3 regions of the Oceanobacillus luteolus genome follow, and region 1 is predicted to be linked to each of the others. Evidence: riboswitches for the same ligand, from Rfam matches in the RefSeq annotation. Region 1 holds a riboswitch; each other region holds the start of a gene.
The links. Region 1 has a riboswitch for thiamine pyrophosphate ahead of thiD (bifunctional hydroxymethylpyrimidine kinase/phosphomethylpyrimidine kinase). Riboswitches for the same ligand answer to the same signal wherever they lie in the genome.
Positions count from the first base shown of each region.

Region 2: linked by a shared signal. The riboswitch ahead of tenA (thiaminase II) and the one ahead of thiD (bifunctional hydroxymethylpyrimidine kinase/phosphomethylpyrimidine kinase) in region 1 are both predicted to bind thiamine pyrophosphate.
Region 3: linked by a shared signal. The riboswitch ahead of thiW (energy coupling factor transporter S component ThiW) and the one ahead of thiD (bifunctional hydroxymethylpyrimidine kinase/phosphomethylpyrimidine kinase) in region 1 are both predicted to bind thiamine pyrophosphate.

Region 1 is NZ_JBHUDE010000116.1:392-8,269, forward strand. It holds gene ACFSBH_RS13130 (carboxymuconolactone decarboxylase family protein) at 1-432, opposite strand, end outside; gene ACFSBH_RS13135 (GNAT family N-acetyltransferase) at 659-1,360, opposite strand; gene thiE (thiamine phosphate synthase) at 1,465-2,082, opposite strand; gene thiM (hydroxyethylthiazole kinase) at 2,063-2,857, opposite strand; gene thiD (bifunctional hydroxymethylpyrimidine kinase/phosphomethylpyrimidine kinase) at 2,854-3,672, opposite strand; TPP riboswitch at 3,768-3,881, opposite strand; gene ACFSBH_RS13155 (hypothetical protein) at 4,460-5,053, opposite strand; gene ACFSBH_RS13160 (nuclease-related domain-containing protein) at 5,016-5,378, opposite strand; gene ACFSBH_RS13165 (bifunctional cystathionine gamma-lyase/homocysteine desulfhydrase) at 5,506-6,636, opposite strand; gene ACFSBH_RS13170 (PLP-dependent cysteine synthase family protein) at 6,638-7,561, opposite strand; gene ACFSBH_RS13175 (class I SAM-dependent DNA methyltransferase) at 7,596-7,878, opposite strand, start outside.
Region 2 is NZ_JBHUDE010000150.1:12,055-23,588, reverse strand. It holds gene ACFSBH_RS16380 (HXXEE domain-containing protein) at 1-321, shown strand, start outside; gene ACFSBH_RS16375 (VOC family protein) at 404-754, shown strand; gene ACFSBH_RS16370 (VOC family protein) at 868-1,788, shown strand; gene ACFSBH_RS16365 (VOC family protein) at 1,814-2,257, shown strand; gene ACFSBH_RS16360 (cation diffusion facilitator family transporter) at 2,545-3,492, opposite strand; gene ACFSBH_RS16355 (ArsR/SmtB family transcription factor) at 3,508-3,840, opposite strand; gene ACFSBH_RS16350 (DUF3953 domain-containing protein) at 4,029-4,253, shown strand; gene tenA (thiaminase II) at 4,308-5,006, opposite strand; TPP riboswitch at 5,160-5,268, opposite strand; gene ACFSBH_RS16340 (GTP pyrophosphokinase) at 5,342-6,076, opposite strand; gene ACFSBH_RS16335 (CNNM domain-containing protein) at 6,142-7,383, opposite strand; gene ACFSBH_RS16330 (MerR family transcriptional regulator) at 7,546-8,298, shown strand; gene ACFSBH_RS16325 (CPBP family intramembrane glutamic endopeptidase) at 8,304-8,867, shown strand; gene ACFSBH_RS16320 (hypothetical protein) at 8,864-9,016, shown strand; gene ACFSBH_RS16315 (dicarboxylate/amino acid:cation symporter) at 9,128-10,279, shown strand; gene ACFSBH_RS16310 (long-chain-fatty-acid--CoA ligase) at 10,322-11,534, opposite strand, start outside.
Region 3 is NZ_JBHUDE010000162.1:9,265-20,798, forward strand. It holds gene motB (flagellar motor protein MotB) at 1-145, opposite strand, end outside; gene motA (flagellar motor stator protein MotA) at 138-920, opposite strand; gene thiW (energy coupling factor transporter S component ThiW) at 1,202-1,699, opposite strand; TPP riboswitch at 1,779-1,889, opposite strand; gene ACFSBH_RS19020 (aminotransferase family protein) at 2,197-3,549, shown strand; gene ACFSBH_RS19025 (APC family permease) at 3,603-5,009, shown strand; gene ACFSBH_RS19030 (CaiB/BaiF CoA transferase family protein) at 5,266-6,411, shown strand; gene ACFSBH_RS19035 (acyl-CoA dehydrogenase family protein) at 6,431-7,636, shown strand; gene ACFSBH_RS19040 (DUF3870 domain-containing protein) at 7,737-8,042, opposite strand; gene ACFSBH_RS19045 (sigma-70 family RNA polymerase sigma factor) at 8,679-9,314, shown strand; gene ACFSBH_RS19050 (YvrJ family protein) at 9,307-9,480, shown strand; gene ACFSBH_RS19055 (helix-turn-helix domain-containing protein) at 9,477-9,749, shown strand; gene ACFSBH_RS19060 (S8 family serine peptidase) at 10,004-11,296, opposite strand.

The sequences.
Region 1 (7,878 bases):
AACCGTATTCCCCATTGAAATTGCCAGCCGGTTCCACATGTTGATTTGATTAATGATTACAATTAAATCTACATATTCCTTTTCATCATAATGTTCTCTTACGCGTTGATATAATTCGTCATCAACTCTCTTTTCCGAAATCAAAGTAACATGCTCTGCTAATTCCAACGCAACCTTTTCTTGAGGACTAAAGATATCTGTTTCGCCCCATGTTTGTAACTGAGCTATCTGTTCGTCGGTCGCCTTCCGCTTTCTAGCAGCTTTTGTATGCATGTTTATACAGTAACTGCAACCATTAATTTGTGATACCCACAATTTGATAAGTTCGATTAGTAATTTATCTATTCCCGTTTTCTTCGTGTACTTCTCCATCTCCAGCATGTTTTCCAATGCTTTAGGTGCAACTTTAAAATAATTGATCCGATTATCCATGTTCATCAAGCCGGCACCTTTCACCAATCCCTTATTGACGAGACCACTCATTTTACTACCCCATTTCCGTTTTTGATTCTCAACTCTCCCTTAACAATATATTCTTTCTCTGTGGTCTATTCTCCTTTTTCCTTTATCAATAAATGAAACAAGCTACCATTAGTATCATGGTAGCTTATTTTAGGACTTATAAGATTTTTTCTAAATTTTTTCTCCTGTTTCCTTGTTAAGGACGCTTTGTATACTGTATGTAAAACTTGTCTTTATTCACTACCAACTGAATTCCTTCCCATTCTGATGCAAGTAGTCTTTGTTGCATTTCAATATCATCCATGGGAATGAATTTATTCTCTTCTCTTTCGAGTTCATCCTCTTTCAGTAAATCTTTTATAAAAACATAGCGCAATTTTTCTCCATAGACCTTTTCCAAAGCTTTAATTTTCATTCTTTGGTTAAATTTATCCTTTAAACTCGGAATATTAAAGGGGGCTACTGTACAACAAACGTATTGAAAATCTAGCTGAGAATTTTCCAGTTCATTCATGATGAGGTGAGCTAATTGCTGCTGCATCCTGTTTCCGCGATACTCAGGATGGACGAGAGAAACTTCCTGATAAATCACTTTTGGTAATTCCTCTTGTGTTAATCCTGCAAATCTACCTAAATGATGATCATCAATTGGCGGAATTAATAGTGCACGGATCGCAAAAAGCTTGTTTTCCACAAATGCACCAATCATCAAACCGTTTCCTTCAAGGATGTTACGGAATTCATCTTGTGATAGTTTTTCTAAACTTGCTTTATCCTCCAACTGCTCCATCACAGTATCTTGAAGTAATAAGATGTCAGAGATATATTTTGTAGACAAACGCTTTACAACAAAATCTTTATGTTTAGTTTTCAAGTGGCCGCTGTATAGTATAGTCACTAGTTTCACCTCGAATATAGTATTATGTCATTATTTCATACTACTATATTCTATTTCAAGAACTAAAAAGCAAAACGAGTGGCCATTCGTTTTGCTTTTTAGTTTTATAGGTTGTGTACAGCTTCTTTAATCTGATCAGAATGAGATATGGCAGTAACAACAGCCAAACCATCAGCGCCTGCATCCAATACCGTATCAGCATTCTCCGGCTTTATACCACCGATCGCTACGATTGGTAATTCAGGATGCAATTTCCGGATGTCTTGCAACCAAGCAAGTCCAGCAGGCTTCTTTCCAGGCTTCGTTTGTGTGGCGTAAATTGGGCCTGCCCCCACATAATCGACCAAGTCGATTCGACTTTTCTTCACTTCATCGACGCTGGTGACAGAGAGTCCAATAATTTTATCTGGAAATTGCTCTCTTACTTTTTCCACAGGTGCGTCTCCTTGGCCAACGTGAATTCCATCAGCATCCAAGGTTTCCGCTAAATCGACCTTATCATTTATAATGAAAAGAACTCCATGATCTTTACATATTTTTCTCAGTTTTCTTCCCAACTCGACTTCCGCTTCGCCACTGAGTGAATTTGGCCCCTTTTCCCGATATTGGAATGTGGTGATACCAGCTTGGATTGCCTCTAGTAATGTCTCTTCTGGATCACGGATACAATCTTGGCTTCCCATCACAAAGTATTTTCTTAGTTTAGCTGTTAATGGATTCATGTTGTTTTTCTCCTTTTAGTATTGCTGCATCCATAGAAAGTGCATCAAGAAATGTAGCCATAAATGTTCCCGGTCCTTTTACATGGTCCTGGGCAACTGCATATTCTGCGGCCAAGCCATAAAACTCAACAGCCGTCAGTAACTGCTCCTCAATGGAGTCATCCGTAGATAAACAACTACACATAATCGAACCAAGCAAACATCCGCCTCCTGTTACAAGTGTTAGATAATGATGACCGGTATCATTGGTAAAAATACGTTCACCGACACAAATGACATCGGTTTTACCAGACACGACTACAGCTGTATCATATTTCTCAGCAACAAGTTTTGCTGCATCCTCAATATTTCCATCCCCGACTGAATCAACACCTTTCACTTTCCAGTCCATTCCCGCAAGATGGGCGATTTCACCAGCATTACCCTTGATGACAGTCGGTTTCACTTCAGCCAGTATCCTGTCTACAGCTTGGGAACGGAAAGGAGTTGCGGCATTCCCAACCGGATCAACAAGGACTGGAATACCTTTTTCATTTCCTGCTTTCCCGGCAGCTATCATTGCTGGAATATCTTCTGCGGCTACTGTACCGATATTTATATAAACCGCATCGGCATTCTTGGCCATATCCGCAGCTTCATCGATTGATTTAGCCATCACTGGACTTGCTCCAAAAGCAAGGGTACCATTCGCAACAAAATTCATTGTCGGGGCATTCGTTAAATGATGAATTAACGGTATATTTTCTCGCACTTTTTGAATGATTTTTTCGTTCATGATATTTCCATCTCCTTTTTTATCCTTGGTGCCCAGTGGTTCGTTGGACCGCTTCCCTCTCCAATATCCAAGGAATGTTCGATTGCCTGTGTTATGTATGTTTTTGCATATTCAATCGCCTGTAAAATTGGATAATCTTTTGCTAAATAAGCTGTAATAGCTGCCGATAGCGTACATCCTGTTCCGTGCGTGTTTTTCGTGTAAATTCGTTTACTCGTAAAGCGATGGAAGCTTTCCCCGTCATAAAACACGTCGACAGCTTTCTCTTTATCAATAATATGACCTCCCTTAACGAGAGCAGATTTTGCACCAAACTTTTTCACAATCATTCGAGCCGCATTTTCCATATCGTTAAGATTACGAATCGTGAGCCCGGTGATTGTCTCTGCCTCTGGAACATTTGGTGTCACTACAGTTGTTAACGGCAGTAAGTGGGCTTTCAAATAGTCTTGCGCCTCCTCAGCAATCAGCGGATCGCCACTCGTTGCGACCATTACTGGATCCATTACAAAAGGTGCATCAATCTTTGCTGCATGTTTTGCGACCGTCTCCATGACCTCAACACTTGCCAACATGCCAGTTTTAAAAGCATGTACTGGGATATCATTTGTGATAGATTCAATTTGCTGATTGATGAAGTCAATCGGTGCATGATGCACTCCCTGAACACCAGTTGTATTTTGAGCGGTAAGTGACGTGATCACCGACATACCATAGGTTTGCAACTCCTGAAATGTTTTCAAATCCGCCTGTATCCCTGCCCCGCCACTTGGGTCTGACCCCGCTATTGTTAATGCACATGAAATATTCGTCATGATTCTGCCTCCATCCTTTTTGTCTTTACTTTTCAAATAAAAAATGCCAGGTCCAAATTAATGAACCTGACAATCGAAAGTCTAGTATAAGGCAAACACATTCCAGACTACTTCCCTCCGCTGGCATCACCCAGATCAGGTTCAAAAGAGTTGGAAAGCATACCGGCTTTCCTCTCAGCCCCCATTATAGGGCACCCCTAGTAGTAATTATTGTATTATTTTATTGTATTCAATTAATAGGATGCCAGATTGGTTGGAGAGTGTCAAGGAAATGACCATAGAGTAATATTAAGAACGTAATAGTATGTCTGGTATGTGTATTTTTTTATAAAAGAATATAACTAGAGTCGGGTTAAGTGCATGTAGTGATTGTCTCTACTACTCATTCATGTCCTTAGAATCGAGTTAAGTGCACGAAGAGATTGTCTCTACTATTCTTTCATGTCCTTAGAATCGGTTTAAGAGCATGAAGGAATTGTCTCCACCACTCATTCATGTCCTTAGAATCGGAATAAGGACATGAAGAGATTATCCCTGCCACTCATTCATGTTCTTAGAACCGGGATAAGGACATGAAGAGATTACCCCTGCCACTCATTCATGTTCTTAGAATCGGGATAAGGACATGAAAAGATTATCCCTGCCACTCATTCATGTTCTTAGAACCGGAATAAGTGCACGAAGAGAATGACCCCAAACTCATTCATGTCTTTAGAATCGAAATAAGGACATGAAGAGAGTGACCCCAAACTCATTCATGTCCTTAGAAAAAATAGCATCAGAAAAGCTATGCCTTATTAGAGTCTATATAATAGGTCCATCTTCCAGTTCCGACAGCTTTGTAATGTTGTGATAAAATTCTACGTATTGTCCGAAAACCTACAATTTGGCACCAATCATGTATCTGAACTGTGGTTATTCTCTTATCGGGAAATAAAATCTTAAATTCATCTACAGCTCTTAAAACCGCACCTGTAACATTTTCTTGATGACCGCAAGCATCACAAATGCACTTTCGTTTAACAATGTGGACAAACAGTCTTCTACAGTTTGCACAGGTAATTCCCTTATTCAAATCTTGATATTCAAAATTAGGGAGTTGTTGGTAGCGTGAATTGTCATTACTTAAGCTAATTAATCTTTTGACAAGTCTTCCGTCATTTTCACTTAACCTTTGGTTTTCATTGCCAATTGAATCAAGATACTTTTTTATTTGATTGGGGAATATGATCGGTTTATCAATTGGTGCTTGATATAGGATAAAACTAGGATGGATAAATACGAGAAAAGAAGAAATTGACTTGTTGGAGCCAATACTCCGGAGCAGTTGCCGAAGAAGAGATTCAGTTCTGCTTAACTGATGCGGGGTTAACGACTTCAAAACGTGGTTTCTTATAAAACTTTTCACCTTCAAAATAATACTCTCCATTATAGTTCTTCACTTCAAACAAATAGATTTTAGACGCTGTCACAATTAAACTATCAATTTGAAAAGTCGTCTGTTTTGACTCAAAAAGCAAATCATATAAAACGAGGCCATTCCCCTCTGATTGTTCGATAAGTTTGGAGAATTGCATTTCACCTTCATAACCTTTTTTTAGATTATCATAAAAATGATTTTCCCGTGTTGTTAATTCTTTTCTATCTTTCAGCAATTCAAAGAGCACTAATTCTCTAGATTTTTTACAGCGTTTAATAACTCTCATTTTTCACCCCCCTCTTTATTAAAGCTGTCCAACTTATTATATCATAAATCTCAATATTCTTTCATTTTCACAGACCAAAAAGCTGCCTCCATCCAAGCGACGAAGGCAGCTGTCAATTTTCATTTATTTACTGTAAAGCCTGATCCAAATCCTCAATAAGATCTTCTACATCTTCTAAACCTACTGAAATTCGAATCAAGCCATCCTCTATTCCCAATTCAAGTCTTCGTTCTCTTGGAATCGAAGCGTGTGTCATTTTTGCCGGTAAGGAAATGAGGCTTTCAACGGCTCCTAGGCTCTCAGCTAGAGAGAAGTAGCGAACTTTATTTAATACGTCTAATGCCTTTTCTTCACTCTCCACGGTGAAGGAAACCATTCCCCCAAACCCGCCAGATTGTTTAGCATGGATATCACGATTCGGGTGCTCTGGTAATCCTGGGTAATACACCTTGCCGACCTTCGGATGATCCACTAGATATTCAACAATCTTCTGGGTATTGCTTTCGATTTCTTCCATACGAATTCCTAATGTCCGGATTCCGCGAACCAACAACCAGCTGTCATTTGGAGCCAATACCCCACCAGAAGCATTCTGGATAAAGTGGATTTCTTCTCCAAGCTTTTCATCGTCCACGACGACAAGTCCTGCTACAAGGTCACTATGCCCCCCTAAATATTTCGTAGCGCTATGAACGACAATGTTAGCTCCCAGATCAATCGGGTTTTGCCAGTATGGTGTATTGAATGTATTATCAGCAATCAGCAATACGTTTTTCTCTTTCGCAATGTTTGCTAATTCCTTGATGTCGGTAATCTTCAGCAATGGATTAGTCGGTGTTTCGATGAAAATAGCTTTTGTTTCTTCGCGGATCCCTTCTCTCACCTTGTCCAAATCACTTGAATCAACAAAGTCTACATCAATATTTCGACGGTTTAAGATTTTTGTCATGTAACGGAACGTCCCGCCATAGACATCATCAGTCAATAGGATATGATCTCCCGCTTGGAATAAATCCATTACTGCCGCAATTGCCGCCATTCCAGAAGCAAAAGCAAATCCACGTTTTCCTTTTTCTAAGTCTGCTATCAACGTTTCTACGGCGTCTCGTGTCGGATTACCTGTTCTGGCATATTCATAAGTAAAATTACCAACACCGTTTTGTTTGAACGTACTTGCCTGGTAAATCGGTGGCGACATGGCACCAACGTTTTTATCGATATCCGCTCCACCATGTATTAATCTTGTTTTCTTTCTCATCCTATTCCACTCCTTTGTATATTCCTGTGCTTAAGTATCGTTCACTGCTATCAGGGAATATAGTGACAATATTTGTTCCCGGTGGTGCATTTTTGGCTTCTTGTAATGCAGCCTCCAATGCAGCTCCAGAAGAACTTCCGACAAGCAATCCTTCTGCTTTTGCTATTTCTGCTGTTCTAGTAAATGCCTGTTCATCGGAAATCGTATAAATTTCATCGAACAAATCGGTATCAACGAATCTTGGGATAAACTCCATTCCGATTCCTTCTGTTTTATGGGGACCAGGTTTGCCGCCATTTAAAATGCTACCCTCAGGTTCTACAATGACTGTTTTGACTTGTTGTTTGTTTTCTTTTAGATAGCGGGCTGTACCAGTAAACGTCCCCCCTGAACCAGCTCCTGCAATAAAGACATCAACTTTTCCATCAAGATCATCCAATAATTCAGGTCCTAAGCTGTTGTAATACGTATTTGGATTATGTTCATTATGAAATTGATTAGGTAAAAAAGCATCGGGAATTTCTTCAGCCAGCTCTTTGGCCTTTTTAATAGCGTGTTCCATTCCGAGCTCTGTTGGTGTATTCACCACTTTTGCTCCAAGTGCCCGCATTAAAGTCTGTTTCTCCACACTGAATTTTTCAGGGGTGACGAATATTGCCTGCAATTCATATTGAATTGCTGCAAGCGCTAATCCGATTCCGGTATTCCCTGCTGTCGGCTCAATAATGGTGCTTCCTGGCTGCAGTTTTCCCTCCTCGATTGCTTGTTCAACGAGATAAAAACCTAATCTATCTTTAATGCTGCCCCCAATACTTAAAAACTCTAACTTTGCAAAAAGTCTTACTTGTTCTGGCAATTCATAGCAAGTAATTTCATACATTGGTGTATGCCCAACTAATTGGTTTAACTTTTGTTTTATTCTCATGCTTTCCCCACCTGTCTTCCTTACCTTCTATACTTTAATCAACTAATCTAGCTTCCATGATCCAAACAAAATCATTCATCTGTTCAAAGCTTGATGTAAAGCCATTGTTTTCCAATATTTGTTTCATTTTGGGGATGGTCGTATAAAACTCCGTATTCAAATCCTCAGCCAAACGGTGATAATTATTGTTTTTTGCCTGAAGATAAATTGCTTCCCTTGCCGCATCATTTTCAAAAATGGTATCACCAAAAACGATTTTGCCACCATTATTAAGGATTTCTCGATAGTGACGGATCGCTTGTTCTTTCTCTTCATCT
Region 2 (11,534 bases), on a different contig from region 1:
GTTTTTGTACTTTCTATTCCCGTTTCAGTAATAATTTTACTGACGTTCATCACTGAAGATTATTTTTTATTTCTTGCTTTAAATCTTTTATTTGCAGTTAACATCTTTAGTCATCCACTGCAGGCACTGTTTTTACGTTGCTACTTACCTGGAGTGGCAACTTCCATCTTCTTAATTATCCCTTATTATATTTTCTTTTTTCAAACTTTTTCAGAAGCAGGCATGTTAACAATACAAAACATATTAGGTTCGTTAGTTGTCATCCTGCTGTTTATCCCTGTTTTCCTATTGATACACAAGCTTTCACAAAAATGGAGTTAATTTAAAGGATTATCCTATTTCTTGTTGAAAAGTATAAGTGAAATAGGTGATTCCTAAATTATAAAAGAAGGAAGGTAAGTGGATGGGAAGAGTTATTGGATTTGAGTTAAGCAGTCAGGATCCTAAGAAGCAGGCAAATTTTTATGAGCAAGTATTTGATTGGAAAATTGCCGAACCAAAATGGGATTATTGGGGTGTCCACTCCAAAGAAACGGAGGAGCCAGGAATAAACGGAGGAATTAGTAAGGGACCACATGACTATCCCCATGGAACCCGTATTCAGATTGAAGTCGATTCGATTGATGAAGTTATCACTCAGGCTAAAAATCATGGTGCAATGATAGTGCGAGAAAAAATGGAATTTGATGATTTTTATCTTGCCTACCTGGTGGACCCGGTAGGTGTAAGTTTTGGACTTATTCAAAAGAAATGAGTATGTGATTTTGACAATGAGATATAATGAATGTGACTGAATATATTCTCCGTACGGCTTTAGAGAACATATTGGATTACCATGCTCACAATCGAGTGTAGGAGGAGGATTAAATGAAAAATAGTACACAAAAAATAGTCTCCCATCTCTGGTTCGACAAGCAATCTTACGAAGCTGCTGAATTTTATACTTCACTATTCCCTGACTCGAAAATTACCAATATGACTACCATTCACGATACACCATCAGGTGACCCAGCAATTGTCTCGTTTCATTTCTGGGGACAGGAATTCATGGCGATAGACGGAGGGCCTCACTTCACATTTAATCCAGCACTGTCCTTTTCCGTTAACTTCGATGTCTCCCATTACAAAGATGCCCCTGAGATGATAAATGAAGTGTGGGACAAACTGTCTGACGGTGGCACCGTTTTAATGCCGTTTGATAATTACCCATTCGCTGAAAAATATGGCTGGATTCAAGACAAGTATGGCCTATCATGGCAATTGATTTTAACCGATTCTGGAGAAGAGCGTCCTTCTATCTTGCCTTCGCTCCTATTCATTGATCATAACTATGGTCATGCAGAAGCGGCCATGCAGTTTTATTTATCGATTTTTAAAAATTCCACCGCAGGCCAGCTAGCCCGATATCCTGCAGGAATGGATCCAGATAAAGAAGGTACAGTTATGTTTGCTGATTTTATGTTGGAAAATCAATGGTTCACTGCAATGGATAGCGCAAATGCCCATGAATTCAATTTCAACGAAGCGATTTCATTTTTAGTAAAATGCGAAACCCAGGATGAGATCGATTACTATTGGGAAAAATTATCCGCAGTTCCTGAGTCCGAACAGTGTGGGTGGTTAAAAGATAAATATGGCGTATCTTGGCAGATTGTATCAGGAGAAATGGATGATATGATGGGCAGCAACAGTACTCCAGAACAAATAGCGCGGGTCACTCAAACCATGCTTAAGATGAAAAAGATAGATGTTGAAGCATTAAGAAAAGCCTACAACATGGAAGATTAATCAGCATTAAAGGAGGGATGTTTCGGTGAATAGAGTAAATCTAATCACACTCGGCACGAAAGATATTGTCAAATCTCATGAGTTTTATAAGAATCTCGGTTTCGACACGTCGATTAGAGGAACGGAAGAAAATCCGATTATTATTTTCTTTAGAAATGAAGGTTCGAGAATTGCTTTATATCCAGTAGAAGAACTTGCAAAAGATGTAAACGATGAGCATCCTCCAATGATATCGTCTGGATTTCCCGGGATAACATTAGCTTATAATGCGAAATCCATGAATGAAGTGGATGAAATGATGGACAGGGCTAAGTTAGCTGGAGCCGTTATTCAAAAAGAGCCTGTAAAAAATGACTGGGGCGGCTACGGAGGATACTTTACGGACCCGGATGGTTATTACTGGGAAGTCGCATACGGGGCAGATTGGGAATTTGATGAATCGAATATGTTGGTCATTGATGATCAATAGTAGGTTATTGGAGCGTGGAAATGATTCAGTATGGACATCACCCCTCTATACCAAACTCTATTGTTTAGAAATCCGCTTTTAAAGGAAATATAACGATAAGCTTCAAGATTCTACAATAATAGAGGTGAAATCATGTCGCGTTTAATTCGAAGACTCATTAAATACGGACCAATTATTTATCCGATTATTAAAAAGCTGATGAATAAAAGGAAACAAAAAAGAAATATTCCCGCGGACTATAATAAAAGCCGGTACTAACCGGCTTTTTTCTATTTTAAAAAAACATATCAATGATGGTGATGATGTCCAGCTGGCTCAGCTTGCACGCTACATAAAATGGAATTGTCATGGAGATGCGCAGATGATTCCAATTGAATCGTCATATGATGGATATTTTGATGTTCCAATTCATGTTCGAGCTGTCGGAGCATTCTTTCACTTTCTTCAATCGTCATTTGGTCGTCGACAACCGCATGACAGGATAAGGCATTTAATCCGCTCGTAATCGACCAAACATGTAAATCATGTACGCCTCGTATCCCTTCCGTATGTTTAATGATTTGAATGACTTCTTCCATCTTCACATTTTTTGGGGTTCCCTCCATCAGTACATGAAGTCCGGACTTTGTCACCTGATAACCACTGCGCAGAACAAGAGCTGCGACAATAACACTGGCCAAAGGGTCCGCCCATCCCCAACCGAAAAAAATGATAAGAAGCGCGGCAACAATAGCACCAATTGACCCAAGCATGTCACTGATTACATGCAAGTAAGCCCCACGCATATTCAAATTATCTTCTACATCAGCCCCTCGCATCATGATCCATGCAACGAGGATATTCACGAGCAGTCCAATAGCCGCAATGACCAACATTCCTGTTGAAGCTACTGCCGGCGGATTTAGAAAACGTCCAATCGCTTCATAAAATATAAAACCAGCGATAATGATGAGAGTCACACCATTGAGAACTGCAGCCAGAATTTCAAAACGTCGATAACCGAATGTCTTACTATAGTCTGCAGCCTTTTCCCCAAACTTAAAAGCAAGTAACGCGATTCCAAGTGAGATGGCGTCACTTAACATATGTCCTGCATCCGCCAACAAAGCTAGACTGTTCGTAAGGAAACCACCGATCGCCTCAACGATCATATAAACGGTAATGATGAGAAAGCTTATGAATAACACCTTTTTATTTGCAGTATGCGAATGATCATGTCCATGATCGTGTCCCATGTTATGCACCCCTAATTAGTGATGAGAAGCATGCTCAATTGCCTGCTTCAGTAAATTCATGACGTGTTCATCATCTTCCGAGTAATACAACGTTCTGCCTTCTCTTCTATACTTCACCAATCTTAAGTTTTTTAAGAACCGTAATTGATGAGATACACTTGATTGACTTAAGTCCAGAGTCTCCGCGATATCATTGACAGAATGTTCTCCGGTACATAATAAATTCAAAATACGTATTCTAGTCGGATCCCCCAACGCTTTGAATGTTTGGGAAACGACAAACAACGTCTCTGCGTCCAAGTGCTGCTCTTCTTCACGAAAAACCTCTAGTTTTTGCTCTTCCGTCATTTTTATTGCACCTCTAAGATTTATTATATGAGCATATGTTCATATGTTGACTATAAAACAAAAAACAATCCGAGTCAAATAAGTATATTGATTTGACTTTACCCGTAAAACGATATAGATGAACATGCTTTAGTATATTCTAGCTGCATATAAATGTTATGATGATTCTGCACAGGGAGGGATGGATATTGAAGATAATCAAGGTGCTTTTAGCAATTTCAGTTATTGCATTAGCTCTCGTTAGTCAGTTCAATGAAAGTATGAACGTATCATGGATTTTATTGTTTTTACTCGGGGCTTTGCTACTTGCGATGGGAGCGGAACAGCTGCAAAAAAAACAAAGGTCCATTGGATATATATTGATTTTGACTGCTTTTTTCAACTTTGCAGTCTCTTTGAAAATTGCTTTATAAATGAAAGTAATAGGAGGAAGTGCCATTCTAGGCACTTCCTCATAAGCAGTACTTTTATCCAACTGTCGATTGTATCTTATCTGTCGGCCACATCTCGATATTCTCAGCCATTTCCCAAAACATATACTCAAATTTACTCGTTTTCACCACAATATCTTCAAGTGCTTGTAGCTCTCTTTCTAACTTTCCAGTTGCATATTCATTGATAAGGTTTTTACAGTTCTCAGCGATTTCAGTAAAGTCTTCGGATGAATACATTCTTACCCAATTTCCGTAAAATTCATGGTCTGCAGCTCCTGGCCACTTCACCAGTTCCTTACCAATGTAGTTATAGCTCCATGCACAGGCTAGCACTGCCGCGATGGCATTCTCCACGCCTCCAAGTTGGGAAACATTCAGCATGTAACTCGTGTATGCTGTCATAGTTGATGATGGTTCTGTCGCTTCCAGTTCCTCATTTGTAATTCCGAACTTTGCTGCGTACTCCCTGTGCAGCTCCATTTCCATAGTTAACGTGCCATGCAGTAAATTCGCAAACATCGTCATCGTCTCTAGGTCAGGCGCTTTAGCACTTCCAATCGCAAAGACTCGGGAATACTCGATCAAGTATACGTAATCCTGCTTCATATAATGTTTAAATTTTTCTTTATTAAGTGTCCCATCCCCAATCCCCTTCACAAACGGATGATCCAAATACGCCTCCCAAATCGGTTGTACCTTTCTCCATAGTCTGTCTGTAAACTGTTCACTCATGCTTCTCTTCCTCCCTTTTTTGGTATAGAATTCCTTCGCACCACAAAGAGATTGGCAAATGCTATACGATTTTTACATCGCCCGTTCAAGCAAAAAGCCGCCTTCTTCTGCATAAGAAAAAGACGGCCTATGTATACGAATTTACGCTCATAAGTCATACGTACACCGCTTTCTTTCGCTAGCATAAACTAGATCAAGTTCAAAGGGTTGAGACAGTATTCCAACTGACTCTCTCAGCAATTTTGCACCCCTAGTGGTGAGAAATATTCTATTAACTATACTATTGCATATTCGAGAGCAGTTATCAAGGGAAGACCTTGATGAAGGCACGCCAGCTATTCTGTGATATGATTCTTTCTTATCATCTCTAACATCAATTCCCTCGGATTAAATGCATGACTTTCTATTCCATCCTGAGAATCGTTTTCTTTCAAGATATTGATTTCATGATTGAGATGCTCCATTTTTCGATCCAGTTCTGCTACAGTGTCAGCGGCTTCTTTTAATTGTTCTGTCAAATGCCCAGGTATTTGTTTATCATATTTATAATATATTTTGTGTTCGAGGCTCGCCCAAAAGTCCATAGCTATCGTGCGAATTTGCATTTCGACATAAACTTTTTCAACCCGGTCCGACATAAAGACGGGAATTTTCAAGACAAGATGTAAGCTGCGATACCCATTTGGCTTCGGATGCTTAATATAATCCTTTACTTCAATTACTTCAACATCCGACTGTGATTGGATCATTTCACTAATACGGTAAATATCTGATTCAAATGAGCAGGTGATACGAATTCCAGCTATATCCCTAATATTTTCCTTAATAACCCCTAAAGATAACGGTAATCCTTTCCTATGAGCTTTGTTCATTATGCTTTCCGCAGATTTCACACGTGTACTCACATGTTCAATTGGATTATAATCATGGATCAATCGGAACTCTTCTTTTAAAATGTTCACCTTCGTACTTATCTCTTCTAATGCAAATTTATATGCCATGCCGAATCTTGTAACTTTTTTTCTTAAATCATCGACGGCTTCTATACTTAAAGGTTCTACTATATCCATTATTTTTTATTCCCTTCGTTCAAGGTTCTAACTCCATTATAATGGATATCCTAGCATTTCTCATTTCAGGGAGCAGAGTACAGCTTTCTAATTCTTACCAAATGCACTCTCCTCTCACTTACTTCTAAAATTTCAAATTCCAAGTCTTCATAAGTGAACTCTTCTCCTTCTTCGGGCAAATGGCTATAACGATTCAAAACAAATCCTGCCACGTTGTCGGCCTCTTCAGGAAGATTAATTTTAAAAACGTTGTTTAGGCGGTGCAGGGAAAGTCTAGCATCACAAATAATTTCTCTATCCGTCTGGCTGTGGATGAGTGCGTCGTCTTCATCCATCTCATCTTCAATATCTTCACCAATCATCGTTTCAATCAGATCCTCGTGGGTGATGAGCCCTTCTGTTCCTCCGTATTCATCCAATACAATTGCAATATGCTTTTTCTTCTCAGTCATTTGTTTAAATACATCTTCTATCAGATTAAATTCATAAACAAACAAGGGATCCATATCAGAGAAATCCTTAATCAATTTATCCCGATTTTTTGCCCACCTTAAAATAAACTTAGAATGAAAGACACCCACAATATTGTCAATATCATCGTCATAAATTGGATATCGTGTATGGTGGTTTGATAGTAAAAATTCTTCCGCTTCTTCAAAGGATATATTTGCCGGAACAGCTTTAATTTCCACCCGATGCGTTTTTAATACATCGGACACGTTTAACGTCTGGAAATCCAATACCGATTTCAAGCGAGACATTTCATCATTCCTAAAAGTTCCTTCTGTATGTGCAATATCAACCATCGCCCGCATCTCCGCTTTAGAGATTGTAACTTCTTGTACCTGATTTCTCCCCAACAATCTAATGGTAGTTTTCGTCAGTAAATTTAATAACCAAATAAACGGCTTTAAAATCATTAGAATAAGCATGGTCGGATAATAAACGATGTAAGCAATCTTTTCAGGAAAAGCTGCTGCGACCGACTTGGGCATTACTTCCGCAAAAATAATAATTAAAACCGTCAGCACAGCGGTTGTTATTCCAATATTCCATCCAAACTCCAGAGCCACAATCGTCACTAAAGAAGGAAGTACGATATTTGGAACATTATTAGCTATTAAGATTCCAGGAATGAATAAGTCCGGGTTATTAACAAGCCTGAGTAATCGCTCTGCTTTTTTATCCCCACTCGCAGCCTTCAATTGCAGCTTCATTTCATTCGTTGCTGTAAGTGCTGTCTCACTGCCGGAAAAATAACTGGATGCGATAAAAAGGATAATGATACTGATGAATAAGATAGTCAAAACATTACACCTACTTTTCCAAACATTTTTCTGTCATTCCAGATGATATTTACAAGTACTCCCTGATTTGCCTCGGAAACAACATAATTTAATCTTTTCCTTGCACGTCACGTAACGTGATGTTCTATGATGAATATAAGAATTTAAAAGGAGAGATTCATAATGAAAGGTCATTATTCTACCGGGGAATTCGCTAAACTGACTGGAGTAAGTGTTCGTACCTTGCAGTATTATGATGATATCGGTCTATTAAAAGCATCACGTTCAGACGGCGACAGAAGATACTATGATGATTCACATTTTATCACGATGCAAAAAATCGTAACATTAAAGTTTCTTGGATTTACCTTAGTACAAATTAAGGAATTGCTTGCCCAAGATAGCTGGAACTTAAAGGAGTCCTTGGAAATACAGAAAATCTTGATGGAAGATAAACTTCTTCAGATTCAAAATGTGCTCAAAACCTTGGACCATGCCATCCAACTAGCGGATGAAAAGGAACGGATCGATGCGGGGATTTTCATATCGATTATCCAAGGGGTTCAGTATGAGGATAAACATAGGGAATGGTTAAATGATGTCTTACCGGTAGAAAAGGTGGAGGACATCTTCAGTATCCCCAAAAGGCAACAACAAGAAATGGAAAAGAAATTCATGCTTATGCTAACTGAGTTGAAAAACAAAACAGGAACAGACCCAAAAGCTGAAGAGATACAACAGCTCGTTAAAAGTTTAATGGAAATGTTTGAAGATATTGTCGGAGAAGATATCCACTCCTTTTATGAAAATTTGGATGAAGAACAATTAGAGGAAGAAGATCCATTGTTTTCTTTGCCTTTTGAAACAAATGAAGTGGAATGGATCAGGGAAGCGATTCAAATATTCTTAGAAACTGATAGAGGAAAGGGTGGATGAATGTGATGGAATGGATATGGATTACAGTTCTAATAATCCCTGGTATAGTGTTGATGACCTTAAATGAAAAAGAGTTATACAAAGAACTATTACCAAATGATACACCTCCTCCCTATATGCTTCGTTTACTGAATCACATCATCGTGGCTTTTCCGTTTACGGTATTGGGTTTATTTTTTTACAAGCGGGCCGATTTAGAAAACGCCTTGACTCTATCAATTGATTGGCTTGTCATTCTCCTTAGCTTGGCATGTGCCTTTATTAACATTGTCGCTTATTATATCTTTCTCAAAAAGAATATCTCTACCAGCACCTTTTATCAAATGGAGAGAACAAGAAAGAAAACGTGGATATCGACACGTTGTTTATATGGTGGAATAGTCGAAGAAATCATCTTCCGATTTGGTCTAATGAGTTTTTTCATATGGCTTTTAACTCAGTTTACTGACCAGGAAATCCTCAGCTTTTGGATCGCTAATATTCTTGCAAGTATATTATTTGCACTTGCTCATTTACCCGGGATTCAGCAAAAAAAATCACAATCACAAAAAGAATCATTTTCTATATGACAAGCATCAATTTGATGGTTGGTTTATCATGTGGTTGGCTCTATTGGAAATACGGACTTGGAGCAGCAATTCTATGCCATATGACTTTCCATATGGTATGGTACTTGTTGGAAATAGTAGATAAAGATAATGCTGGAATGAAAGTATAGTTGACTTTAATATAGGTGGCAAACAAATAGGAATCAGAAAATTATCTTGATTAACAAAAGTACAGATGCTATAGTATGTGAAAGCAATTTTTTTAGTAAAGGAGCAAGAATATGAAGTTAATAGGCAAGCTGCTCATCGGTATTGTGAGTGGTATTATTATCGGCTTACTTGTGCCGGAAGTTGTTATTAGAATTATCGTAACATTCAAGGAATTCTTCGGACAATTCCTAGGTTTTGCTATTCCACTGATTATTATTTTCTATATTGTCAGCGGGATTGCGAGTTTCGGGAAAGAATCAGGTAAAATGCTTGGAATCACAGGCGCACTTGCTTATACATCCACCATTTTAGCGGGAACATTAGCATTTATTGTAGCTCTTATTGTAATTCCTACCCTTGTTGGAAATGGTGGAGGACAAGCAGAAGAAACAGCAGGCTTTGAACCTATATTTGAGCTTGCCATCGATCCGATTACAGGAGTAATGACTGCTTTAATCTTAGCTTTTGTGTTTGGGATTGGGATTACTCGAACAAAAAGCCCTACCTTAAGAGCATTTTTTGATGAAGGTAAGGAAATAATCGAAAGGCTAATTTGGAAAGTCATCATTCCAATCTTACCATTTTATATAGCAAGTATCTTTGCTGAAATAGCTGCAGATGGTGCGGTAGTACAAACATTACAGACCTTTGGGCTTGTGCTTGTGACTGCCATTGTCATTCATTGGGTTTGGCTTGTCATCCTATACTCTGTTGCGGGGGCTGTCGCAGGAAGGAATCCTTTTAAGTCACTAAAAAACATGCTCCCAGCATATTTTACAGGCTTAGGAACAATGTCTAGTGCGGCGACCATTCCAGTTACCGTCCGTGCATCGAAAAGCAATAAAGTAAGTGATGGCGTGGCTGACTCGGCCGTTCCATTATGTGCGACGATTCATTTATCTGGAAGTACAGTCACTCTGGTAATGTGTTCCGTAGCAGTCATGGTCCTCTCAAATAATCTCGACATTCCTACATTTGGGATGATGTTACCGTTTATCTTAATGTTGGGGATTATTATGATTGCCGCTCCAGGTGTGCCAGGTGGAGCTGTTATGGCAGCATTGGGGCTGCTCAGCACAATGCTCGGCTTTGATGAAACTGCACTAGGTTTAATGATTGCCCTTTACATGGCACAGGATAGTTTCGGTACAGCGACGAATGTTACCGGAGATGGTGCAATTGCCATGATGGTTGATAAGATTATTGGGAAAAAAGCTGTATAAAAGGTAAACGTGCCAGCACTTTTTGTGTCTGGCACGTTTTTTCTAGTTTACGAGTTTATCCGCTTTCCCGGCTTTCTTCCAATGTTCATTGCGAAGATGGACTTTTAATATTTTTCCAGAAGCTGTCTTTGGCAATTCTTCTAAAAAGGTGACACCGGTAATCGCTTTAAAATGAGCAAGCTTGCTTCTCGAGAATTGAATCAGATCTTCCTCGGTGACTTCTTCCCCTGGTCGTAAAACGACATATGCATGTGGAGTCTCCCCCCATTTTTCATGAGGAACGGCTATCACTGCAGCTTCTAGAACAGATGGATGATCATATAAAACACCCTCTACCTCAATAGAAGAAATGTTTTCACCTCCTGAGATGATGACGTCCTTTTTCCTATCGACGATTTCAATATTTCCATATTCATCAACATTCGCCATGTCCCCTGTATGAAGCCATCCATCGCGAAGTGCTTCCATTGATGCATCTTCATTTTTCCAATAACCTTTCATGACTCCGTTGCCACGAACGACAATTTCCCCAACTTCTCTTCCGTCCCAAGCAACTTCATCCCCCACTGCATTCACGACCTTCACATCAGTACCGATCATTTGCACACCTTGCTTTGCTTTCAAGCGATATTGTTCTTCTAACGGTAAATCTTTGTGGTGAGATCGGATTCTTGAAACCAACGTAAGCGGAGTGGACTCGGTCATGCCATAAACTTGGATAAATTCCCACCCGAGATCCTCTTCTATTTTTGTGATAAAAGCCGGTGGCGGTGCAGAGCCTGCAATCACTAACCGAATATCTTGTTTAACTGTTGGCTGATGCTCATCGTAATATTGAATGAGCGAGTTCAGAACAGTCGGTGCCATATGCATCACCGTAACTCCATGATTTTCAATCGCATCGTAAATACTTTCTGCAGAAGCTTTTCTTAAACAAACTTGAGTTGCCCCATTTGCTGTGTAGTAGAATGGTGAGCCCCAGCCGTTGACATGAAACATCGGCAAAACATGGGCAAGCACATCTTCATCTGTTACCCGTAAATGATGCATGCTCGACAAGGCATGGAGATAGTTATTACGGTGGGTTAGCATGACACCTTTTGGATTCCCGGTTGTCCCGCTTGTATATAACAAACTACAAACATCGTTTTCCTCTACATCTTCCCGTTCAAATGGTTCTTTGGAGTATGCACTTAAAAACTGGTCATAGTCTTCTTCCTCACAAAGACCATCATGATAGTGGACGATGATTTTC
Region 3 (11,534 bases), on a different contig from region 1:
CCAGCTTCTCATATTTTTGGGAATCCACTTCACTGGCGGCAAACAAAATGATAAATAGTGCGAGTAGAAGCGTGAGCATATCAGAATAAGGAAGTAGCCAGGATTCACTAATTTCCGTCCGCTTTTTCTTTTTTCTCCTACTCATATGAATTCTCCTGTTTCAACTCGCCCGCTTCCTTCTCAGAAAGGAAAGCGTTCAGTTTCTCCACCATCATGGAACGGGAATGACCATAAGCCAACGAAACGATACCTTCTATAATCAACTCTTTTTGTTGTACTTCCTTTTTAGACTTCTCCCGTAATTTGTTCGCAAAGGGATGCCATAACACATACCCCGTAAAAATCCCCAACAACGTCGCAATGAATGCAGAAGAAATCGCATATCCCAAAGCATCTGTATCAGACATATCAGCTAATGCCGCAATAAGTCCTACTACTGCACCTAGTACCCCTAATGTTGGAGCATATGTACCAGCTTGCGTAAACACGCCTGCCCCTTCCTCATGCCTTTCTTCCATTGCTTCTATTTTCTTTATCAGAACATCTTTTATGTACTCTGTTTCCTGTCCATCCACCATCATTTGAATCCCACTGGATATGTAAGGGTCATTGATGGATTCTATTTCTCTTTCCAATGCGAGCAAACCTTCTTTCCTTGTCAGATCAGCCCACTCACCAAATTGTTGAATCAATGCTTTGTTGTCCAATTTCTGTTCTGTAAATAATATCCGAAAAAATGACGGGACTTTTCGAATCGTGCTTGCAGGGAAAGCTATCATTACTGATGCTACTGTTCCGAGAATAATTACAAGGATAGCCGCCAGATTGAATAAGGCTGATAAGCTCACACCTTTTAATATCATCCCTAATCCAATTGCAAGTAAACCAATTAGCAATCCGATTATCGTCGTTAAATCCAAAGATATCCACCTCAATTGCGATATATTTTAAGTTTGATTGTTTTCCAATTAACAACCCGGTCTTTTGCCCTATATCTTTTATCGGGATAATTCGGTGGATATCAAGGTATATTTTAAACGTAGAATGTTCTGTATTTTGAGAAGTATATCGATGCAAAGTTTATTTGTCTTTATTTAAGACTTTCACTTACATGAAATGGATAAAGAACACCAACTAAAAAGTTGACGTTTCCTTAACCTACTTTATAACTAGATCAGCAATATGTTTTTCTAATCTGTTATTAAAGTCTTCCATTACTTCGAGCCATACTCCGGTTATACAGTTTCGTAACAACAAGTAACCCAAGCATAGCACCGGATACACTACTGACTAGAAAAGCTGGGATAAAAGCAAATGCACCAACAGAAGAACCCATAAAAACATGGGCAAACGGAACCGCAAACAATGCGCCAATTATGCCGCTTCCGATACCTTCACCTACAGCAGCAAGTGACCTCTTCTCCGTTTTTTTATAAAGTACTCCAGCCAAGAACGCCCCAACCATTGCACCTGGAAACGCCAGGAATGTTCCAAGTCCGAGCATATTGCGTAATAAACTGATCATAAACGCAATGACAACAGCCGGGCCCGGCCCCAATGCAACAGCCGCCATGACATTGATGGCATGCTGCACTGGATACGCTCTTGCCACTCCTGCCGGGAACCAAATCAATTGCGCGCTGATTGTGCCAATCGCAATAAAAACTGCCATGGTAGTGATCAAACGTGTTTTATTCATCCTTTCACCTCCACTTTATAGGGAACCAAAGAAATAAAAAAGCCAGATCCATAGGACCTGACGGCAGAAAAAAGTATGAGAATTTACCTCACTACTTCCCTCCGCTGGTACTAACCAGATCAGGTCGATAAGAGTCGGAAAGAATAGCCTTTCCTCTCAGCCCGCATTGTAGGCACCCCTAGTAGTTTTAAAGCTTATTAGATTCGTGATAAGCTTACCAAATGTAGTGAGTATGTCAACTATGGAGATTTTTCAGCATAAGGTACTAAAAACCAAAAACAAAGTTGAACTGATATTATTTCCTCTTGACATCCGTACTAATTTTCGTTAAATTATAAATAATAAAACTATAATAGCTGCTTATTCTAATTGACTCTGTTGTACAAACAGAGCATTCCATTAGATAAAACCAGTGATATTGCGTGGATGTATGGCACAGAAAAACGCTATGCTTCCACCTATATTACTGGTTTTTTATATTAAAAGGAGGTATCACTATGGAGTTAGAAAAACTGATTGAACTAGACAAGAAACATTTTATCCATCCCACTTCATCGATACAGCAACAACAAGCTAATGGACCGAAAGCTATTATTAAAAAAGGCGAAGGAATTTATTTAACTGACAAAAATGACAACGTTTACATTGATGCCATGTCATCACTTTGGAATGTCAATGTTGGCCACGGAAGAGAAGAGTTAGTCGAAGCAGCTGCAGAACAAATGAAAAAATTAGCATTCAGTTCCACTTTTTCTACGTTTAGTAATGAGCCTGCTATATTATTAGCTGAAAAAATCAGTTCCATTGCTCCTAAAGGGTTAAATGCTGTGTTTTTTACTTCTGGTGGTTCAGAGTCCAATGATACTGCGATCAAACTAGCAAGGCATTACTGGAGAATTCAAGACAAGCCAGAAAAGAGAAAAATCATTGGACTTAATCGTGCTTATCATGGGGTGGCAGCTGCATCAACAAGTGCTACAGGTATCCCTGAATTTTGGAGCATGGCAGGTAAAATGATGGTTGATATTTACCACGCCGATAATCCATATGGAAATGGAACAGTAAAAGCGATCCAATCCCTTCGATCAGTCATTGAAAGTGAGGGACCTGAAACAGTTGCAGCTTTTATCGCTGAGCCAATTCAAGGAGCTGGTGGAGTACTTATCCCGCCGAAGGACTATTTTCAAGAAGTGCGCAATCTCTGTGATGACTATGGAATATTATTTATTGCCGATGAAGTCATCACTGGATTTGGACGAACTGGAAAATGGTTTGGTATTGAAAACTATGGTGTCACGCCTGACGTGATTTCTTTTGCAAAAGGTGTTTCAAGTGGCTACATCCAACTTGGAGGAGTGATTGTATCTGATCAAATCCATGATGTACTGAAGGATAAGTCTTCCGGAACATTATTCCATGGATACACGTATAGTGGTCACCCGACTGCAGCTGCTGTTGGACTGAAAAACATTGAAATTTTAGAAGAGGAAGAGCTGGTGGAGAATTCGAGAGCAATGGGAGAAGTAATGCTCGAAGGTTTTAACAAGCTGAAAGAAGACTTGGACATTGTTGGTGATGTTCGTGCTATCGGCCTACTCGGAGCAGTGGAGCTTGTGGAAGACCCTGCTTTAAACAAAAGATTTTCCAGAGATTTACAAGTAGCACCAAAAGTAATTGAAGCATTGCATCAAAGAGGAGTCATTTGCCGTGCTGTAACGTATGAAGATACAGATATCATTTGCTTCTCCCCTCCTTTAATCATTAACAAGAAGCAAATTGAAACAATGACCGAAAAACTGCACGATGCCATCAAAGAAGTTAGAAACGGACTGTCAGCAACTTTAAAATAACCTGCGATTTTGGTGAAGCATTTCACCATGGATTCCAGTAAGGGGGACGTGTAATGAATTCGGATCAACAATTACTTAAACTGCTAGGTAACAAAGATGTCCTAGCGCTCGCTTTTGGTGCAATGATCGGTTGGGGATGGGTTGTAACGACCGGGATTTGGATTAATCAGGCTGGATCATTGGGGGCGATCCTAGCATTTGTTATTGGTGGAATAATGGTTGTATTTGTTGGCCTCACCTATGCAGAATTGGCTTCGGCCATGCCGCTTGTTGGCGGTGAACTCGTCTATACCTATAAAGCAATGGGCAGAGTCATGTCTTTTATCACAACGTGGGCAATTGTTTTTGGCTATATATCGGTAGTTGCATTCGAAGCTGTGGCCTTACCAACAGTGTTTGAATATTTAATTCCAAACTTCAGCCAAGGATATTTGTATACGATTCAGGGATGGGATGTAACGATTACTTGGGCAAGTACAGGAATAATTGGCTCCATTCTAATTGCTTGGGTAAACTATCGCGGGATTAAGCTTACTTCTTTTATCAACATGGTTTTAACATTATTGATTATTATTGCAGGAATTTTATTAATAACAGGGAGTGGTATTTCTGGTACAACAGAAAACATGCAACCATTCTTTGAAAAAGGGTTTGCCGGACTTTTGACCGTCGTTGTCATGACCCCCTTCATGTTTGTCGGTTTTGACGTTATCCCTCAAGCAGCCGAAGAAATCAATTTACCTAAAAAACGTATTGGACAGTTATTAATTTTCTCTGTTGTTTTGGCAGTGATATGGTATGTAGCTATCATATTTGGTGTATCACGTGTCATGACACCTTCTGAATTAGCTACAACAAATTTAGCGACTGCAGATGCGATGGGGAAAGCCTTTGGCGGTAGTCAACTGATGGCAAACATTCTTGTATTGGGTGGAATTGGAGGTATTTTGACAAGTTGGTTAGGTTTTTATGTTGGTGGAAGCAGAGCAATCTACGCCATGGCTAAAGCAGGTATGTTGCCGAAATTTCTAGGGAAACTGCATCCGAAGTATCGGACACCACATAACGCTATCCTATTGATCGCCATTTTATCAACATTTGCTCCATTACTTGGACGTCCAGCTCTTGTTTGGTTCGTGGATGCAGGAGGCATCGGACTCGTGATTGGTTGGTCTATGGTGGCACTTTCCTTTGTCATCTTGCGTAAAAAAGCACCCGATATGGAGCGTCCATTTAAACTTCGAGGCGGCACACTGCTTGGTTGGATTGCGACCATTTCAGCATTTGCTATTGCCACTCTCTATTTACCGGGGATGCCTTCCGCTTTAGGGGTGCCAGAATGGATTATAATCGGAGTCTGGTTTTTAATTGGAACAATATTTTATAACTATTCAATGAGAAAATACGGTAAAGAAAGTGCCGATGCACATCTAAAGAAGGAAATCGATCGAATTGCATAAGAACACAAACGTATAATAATAAGTCTATACAAATAATTAAGAATATACTATAATAATAGTTAGAAATCATGTCAAGACGACTCCACGTCTACACCACATGATTCTTTACTACAATAATAAATTAACTGCCTAAACTGTTCCCTATCCCTGCAAGGATTGGTCCAACAGTCAGAAGCCAGTTCAAATGAATGTACAGACAACACTGTATCTCATTTGAGCTGGCTTTTTTTCATCCCTACGAAAGGAGGTAAAAATTTTGGCTTCAGCTTTATCACATATTAAAATCCTTGATTTGTCCCGTGTGCTTGCCGGTCCATATTGCACGATGATCCTTGGAGATCTTGGTGCTGAAGTATTGAAAGTTGAGGCTCCAGGCGGCAGTGATGATACACGTAAATGGGGTCCCCCCTTTCAAAATGAAGTCAGTGCCTATTACCTGAGTGCGAACCGCAATAAGAAAAGTATAACCGTTGACTTGAAAACAGATGAAGGAATTGCATTTATTAAAGAGCTTGTTAAGGAAAGTGACGTTATAATCAATAATTTCAAAACTGGTACGATGAAAAAATTTGGGCTTGATTATAATACTTTGGCTAACATTAATCCAGGACTCGTTTATTGCTCCATCACGGGATTTGGTGAAACCGGGCCATATAAAAATATGCCAGGCTATGATTTTATCATACAAGCAATGAGTGGATTAATGAGTATAACTGGCGATGAAAACTCAGGTCCACAAAAACTTGGAGTCGCCATTACCGATGTTTTGACTGGCTTATATGCCTGTATTGGCATCCAAGCCGCTCTTCACGAGAGAACGCAATCTGGTAAAGGACAAAAATTGGATATATCCCTATATGACAGTGCAGTAAGCTCCCTAGTCAATATTGGCAGCAGCTATCTGATGTCAGGTCAAATTCCCCAAGCTCTTGGTAATCGTCATGCAAATATCGTTCCTTATCAGACGTTTAAAACGGCAGACGGAGAGATTGTCATTGCAGTAGGTAATGACAATCAGTACAAGGCTCTATGTAATATTCTAGGAAGAACTGAACTGGCTATAGATGAGAGGTATGCAACAAATCCGGAAAGAGTTAAACACCGGCAACAGCTGGTTCCCATACTACAGGAGGCATTTTTAGAAAACACGTCCGCATATTGGCTGAAAAAATGTAGTGAACATAATATTCCATCCGGACCGATCCAGAATGTAGAAGAAGTGGTACACGATCCACAACTTCAAGCACGTGAGATGTTTATCAGTATGGATCATTCCACCGCCGGACGAGTCAACATGATTGGCAGTCCATTAAAGTTAGCGCGGACACCGGTAACATACCGACATCCCCCACCGGAGGCCGGTGAACATAATGAAGAAGTTAAATGGAGAATAAAACAATAAACCAAGGAGAGATGAACAAATGAACTTCGAATTCTCAGAGGAACAAAAAATGCTACGTAAAGCAGTAAGGGATTTTACCGATAAGGAAATTATGCCGTATATCGCGGAGTGGGACCGCGAAGGGAAATTTGAACCAAGCCTGTTTGATAAATTAGCAGATTTAGGCTTAATGGGAGTATGCATCCCAGAGGAATATGGCGGTAGTGGCATGGATTATAATTCACTTGCCATTGTATGTGAAGAGCTGGAGCGAGGAGATACAGCATTCCGCACGGCTGTATCCGTTCATACCGGCTTAAATAGTATGACGTTACTACAATGGGGTACTGAGGAACAAAAGCAAAAATACCTCGTACCTCAAGCTAAGGGTGAAAAGATTGGTGCATTTGGTCTTACTGAACCTGGAGCAGGCTCAGACGTTGCTTCGATGGAAACGACTGCAGTCAAAAGTGGTGATCAATACATTTTAAACGGACAAAAGACATGGATTTCGCTCTGTGATGTAGCCGACCACTTCCTTGTATTCGCATACACAGGCAGCAAATCGGAAAAGCATAAAGGAATATCCGCCTTTATCGTAGAGCGCACATGGGAAGGTTTTTCATCAAAAGCGATTAAAGGAAAATTAGGTATCCGTTCTGGTAATACCGGTGAGATATTTTTTGATAATGTAAAAGTACCAAAGGAAAACTTGCTTGGTGAAGAAGGTGAAGGCTTCAAGATTGCCATGTCTGCGTTGGACAACGGACGTTTCACTGTAGCAGCTGGTGCAGTTGGACAAATTATGGCGTGTCTTGAAGCAAGTGTAAACTATTGCCATGAAAGGGAGACATTTGGTAAAGAAATCGGCAAACACCAGCTCGTGCAACAAATGATCGCCAAGATGGAAGCGGGACTCCAAATGAGCAGACTTCTCGTTTATCGTGCTGGCGAATTAAAAAATCAAGGAAAACGCAACACCCGGGAAACTTCCCTCGCGAAATGGCAAGCTTGCGACTTTGCCAACCAGGCTGCAGATGATGCGGTGCAGATCCATGGTGCATACGGTTATTCAGATGAATACCCGGTCGAAAGATATTTACGAAACTCAAAAGCACCGGTTATCTATGAAGGTACAAGAGAAATCCATACCATTATGCAAGCAGAATATATATTGGGCTATCGGAAAGATAAACCACTTAATAAAATGCTGCCTGCTTGGAGCGCTGAAACCGTCAAACATTAAATCAACAACAGGTATCTTTTCATTCTAAGAAAAGGTACCTGTTATCATTCTTTTTACAGGTATTTTCACCATGGAAGGGTTCTCTGCAAATGAATGACGTTTACCTCATATTTTCGTACTGCTTGTACAAGTCTTTCAATGCGGAAGCCAGTGCGTTACCCGCTTTTCCAAGATAATGTTCTTTTATCATTTGAACAGGCTTGTCGATCCCATCTTGTAAACTATGTCCTTTCAGCAAATGTTGGATAAAGTCCCGTCCATGCTCTGTTGCCAAGGTACAACTCGCGGTCACAATCACACCATATTTTTTATCTATTTCAGCAGTGATTGTCAGTGTTTCATAAATATTTTTCGCTGCCATTCCAGAAGGGAATCTAGAGTGTCCCGCAATAAAGACTGTGTTCATATTCCTTCACCTCAAATTATTTTTTGAATTTTCTTTTACTATAAATATAGCATTAATTTTCATTACGATATAGTTTGTTTACGGAATAGAATTATCGTAAAAACTTCAAATTCTGCCACCCCAGTTTTTTCCTAATAAAATCCCTCCTGTAAGCATTTTTCCCATGTTTCGCACATAAACTTGAAATAAATACCATTAGAACATAGGCTCTGTAAATCTTTCCTAACATCATCAACGAAGCAGCACGGTCGTTATTACTGAATGTTATTCCTTTTTAAACAACCTGAATGGCATCTAACGCAAATCTGGATATATTTTAAAACCAAAACAGCCTTTTATTCTTATTGAATTGTAAAATTTCGCGCAACTATATACCCAGTTCTTTCAACCTGTTTGTCGAACACACTTACTAAATATTACATTTTTCTCTACTTTTTCAGGATGAAAAACCCAGTTATAATCTCCCTATGAGATCCGTTCAGCCACTAAACATCCTGATTTTTACCTCCATTCGTCAATAATCACTATTTTTAGTATAAATAGTAATAATTGTAAATATTTAATATAATCTAGTAAAAACAGGTTGTATTATAGGTAGCTATTTTGCCTTTATAAGTTGAAGGGAGGAAAGAAAGGATGGAGAAAGATAAAATTTCTGAAAAAGATCAGAGTGAATACACTTGGGCAAAGAAATTTATCGCTGAAAATGAATTGATTTTCCAAAATTATTTATTGCAGTCGTTCTTGCTGAAAAAGGAAAATTATTCGCTGCTGAATCAATCCATCCGTTACCCAACATCTGATGCTAATAAGGCTTTGGACCGAGCATTCCAGGAACACTTTGCTGAACTGAGATTAATCAGTCAACTCTCTAATGAATTAAGAAGGCATGCCATCCGTTATGATCAAAAAATCAACCTGTACAGAAACAGGCAACCGCTTATCTTGGACCAGCCCATTAATGAAGAAGAGACGCCAAGTCCATCTCTAGTAGATATCATTAAAAATGGTGACACATCTCCTTTAGACCAAGCTTTGAAAAACAGCTTAGACTTGGAAGCACATATTGAAGATCCAGCACTTTATCAAGCGATCTTATCTCTTACACCCCGGCAAAAACACATTTTAACCGCATCTTATCTGCTGAATATGTCAGATACTGAAATCGCAGCTAAAGACGGGGTCTCCCAGCAGTCCATTTCAAAAACAAGGAACAAAGCCTTGGAAATTTTGAAACAAAAATTAATGGCAGAGGAGGGAGAACATGGCTGAATTCTATACGCTTACCAGTCTGATTCCGTTACTGGAAAATGTTGGTTTCCCTTTGGTCGTAACCTTAATCCTGCTAATCCGTTATGAAGTTAGGATGGAGCGCTTGGAAAAGCATTCAAGGGATCTGACAGACACCATCAATAAATTAAGGAGGGATATTTCATGACTCGACTCATCGAACTAACCAAAAAAGTCCAGAAGCATAATGATATCAAATCACTGGAAATTGTTCTTAATTTATTCGAGCCAAAAATCAAAGCCTCTCTGAGACAAACTTCTCCTCAAGAACAACATGATCTTTATCAAGAGCTGAAAATAAAAGTCATTGAAATTGTAAGAAAATATGATATTAACGACACATGTGGATTTTGGGAATTTACAAATAGGTTAAAGGAACAACATGCACTTGATTGCAAGGATAAAGAAACATCTTGAAAATAAATATTTACAGGGGGAGTAGAGACAATTTTATATGATTATAAAAATCATCTTCCATCCACCAGTAAGTCCCGTTCCCTCATATCCTTTAGGGGAACGGATACATAACCATAATCTTTTAACCGCCCACATTCTCCATGCATAGAGTACTGTTCATCCTCTTTTTCTCATTCATGTCTTCACTTTTTTTAGTTACCCACTATTCTTTGCAAAACTTTAGGGAGAACCACCGGCTCTCCCCTGCCATGTGCTTAACTTTCCTGCGCTACTTTAGTCGAGCTCGGTAATTGATAGTGTTGTGCCATCTCCACTGCACTACCCGCTTCTACATATCCCCACACATCATCTAATGTTGACTGGGCAGTCGCCTTAAGGATGCTTTTTACATCATTTGGGCTAAGATTTGGATTGGCTTCCAACATGAGAGCGATGACTCCCGCACATATAGGTGTAGCCATTGAAGTTCCTGATAATTGAATATATTTTTCATCAATGATCTGGTCTGGCAGTTCGGATTCCAACCTTGACCCAGGTGCCAACAACGAGATGATATTTGTGCCAGGTGCATAAATATCGGGCTTTACAAACGAGTCAATGGACGGCCCTCTACTCGAATAATCCGCTATATGATCGTCTGAACGGTCTACTGTATTTAAGTCATCTGTTGATCCAACCGTAATAATAAAAGGATCAATCGCAGGAGTACTGATTGTTTGTTGTTGCGGACCGCTATTTCCTGCCGCTGCACATACGACAATTCCATTATGCCATGCCATTTGAGTTGCTTGAGCCAAAGGATCATCTCGGAAGGACTCGTAGGCCGGTGCTCCAAGCGAAAGGGAGATAATTCGAATCTCATGCTCTTCTTTATGCTCGATGCACCATTCCAACGCTTCGATTATCGTTGAGAGTCTGCCACTACCCTGCTCATCTAAAACTTTCAAACCGACAATCGAAGCTCCAGGTGCAGCACCAATATATTTGCCATCTGCAAAACTGCCACTGCCTGCTGCAATCCCTGCACAATGCGTCCCATGACCATTATCATCATATGGTTCGTTCTCTCCGTTAACAAAATCATGGAAAGCTATCATTCTATTTGATGGCTGAGTCACGTCTTCATGCGGGGAGATACCTGTATCAATAACCGCTATGGTGACTCCTTCCCCGGAAAAACCTAATTCTTCCTGAACTTGAATTGCACCGATTTGATCAGATGCAATATCAAGGAAAGAGGTGACCATCCGATCATAAAATATTCGTTCTACCGCTTCATGTTCTTTAATTTGTTTTATTTTCTCTGGTGTTAGATATCCCTTCATTCCATTTATACTGTGTAATTCCCTACTAAGATGATTATGGGAGGCGTCATTACATCTTTGCAGAAGGTCATTTCGTTTTTCTTCGTCGCAATTCCCTTTCAGGTATACGATAATTGGAATTTCATTTCGATCCCCATTTGAGCTGTTACGTAATTGTTCCACCAAGCCAGGATCAAGTTTTCTTCCAGCACCTTCAAACCATAGTTCTTTGTTATTACTCATTTTAACATCCTCCTTGTTTTGATGAATGGTATATCGGACTCCTTGTCCCCCCCTCCCTATTTGGCCTTGTTGAACGCATGAAACATGTGCAATTTTCCTGGCACAAGAAAAAGGATACCTATACGTGTAAAGGCATCCCTTTGGAATAAATAACAACGTCAAAGCTAAAATTATTTAAATGTCACATTTTTGTAATATAAGCAAAACAATTTGATATTTAATCCGGATTGTTCAAGGT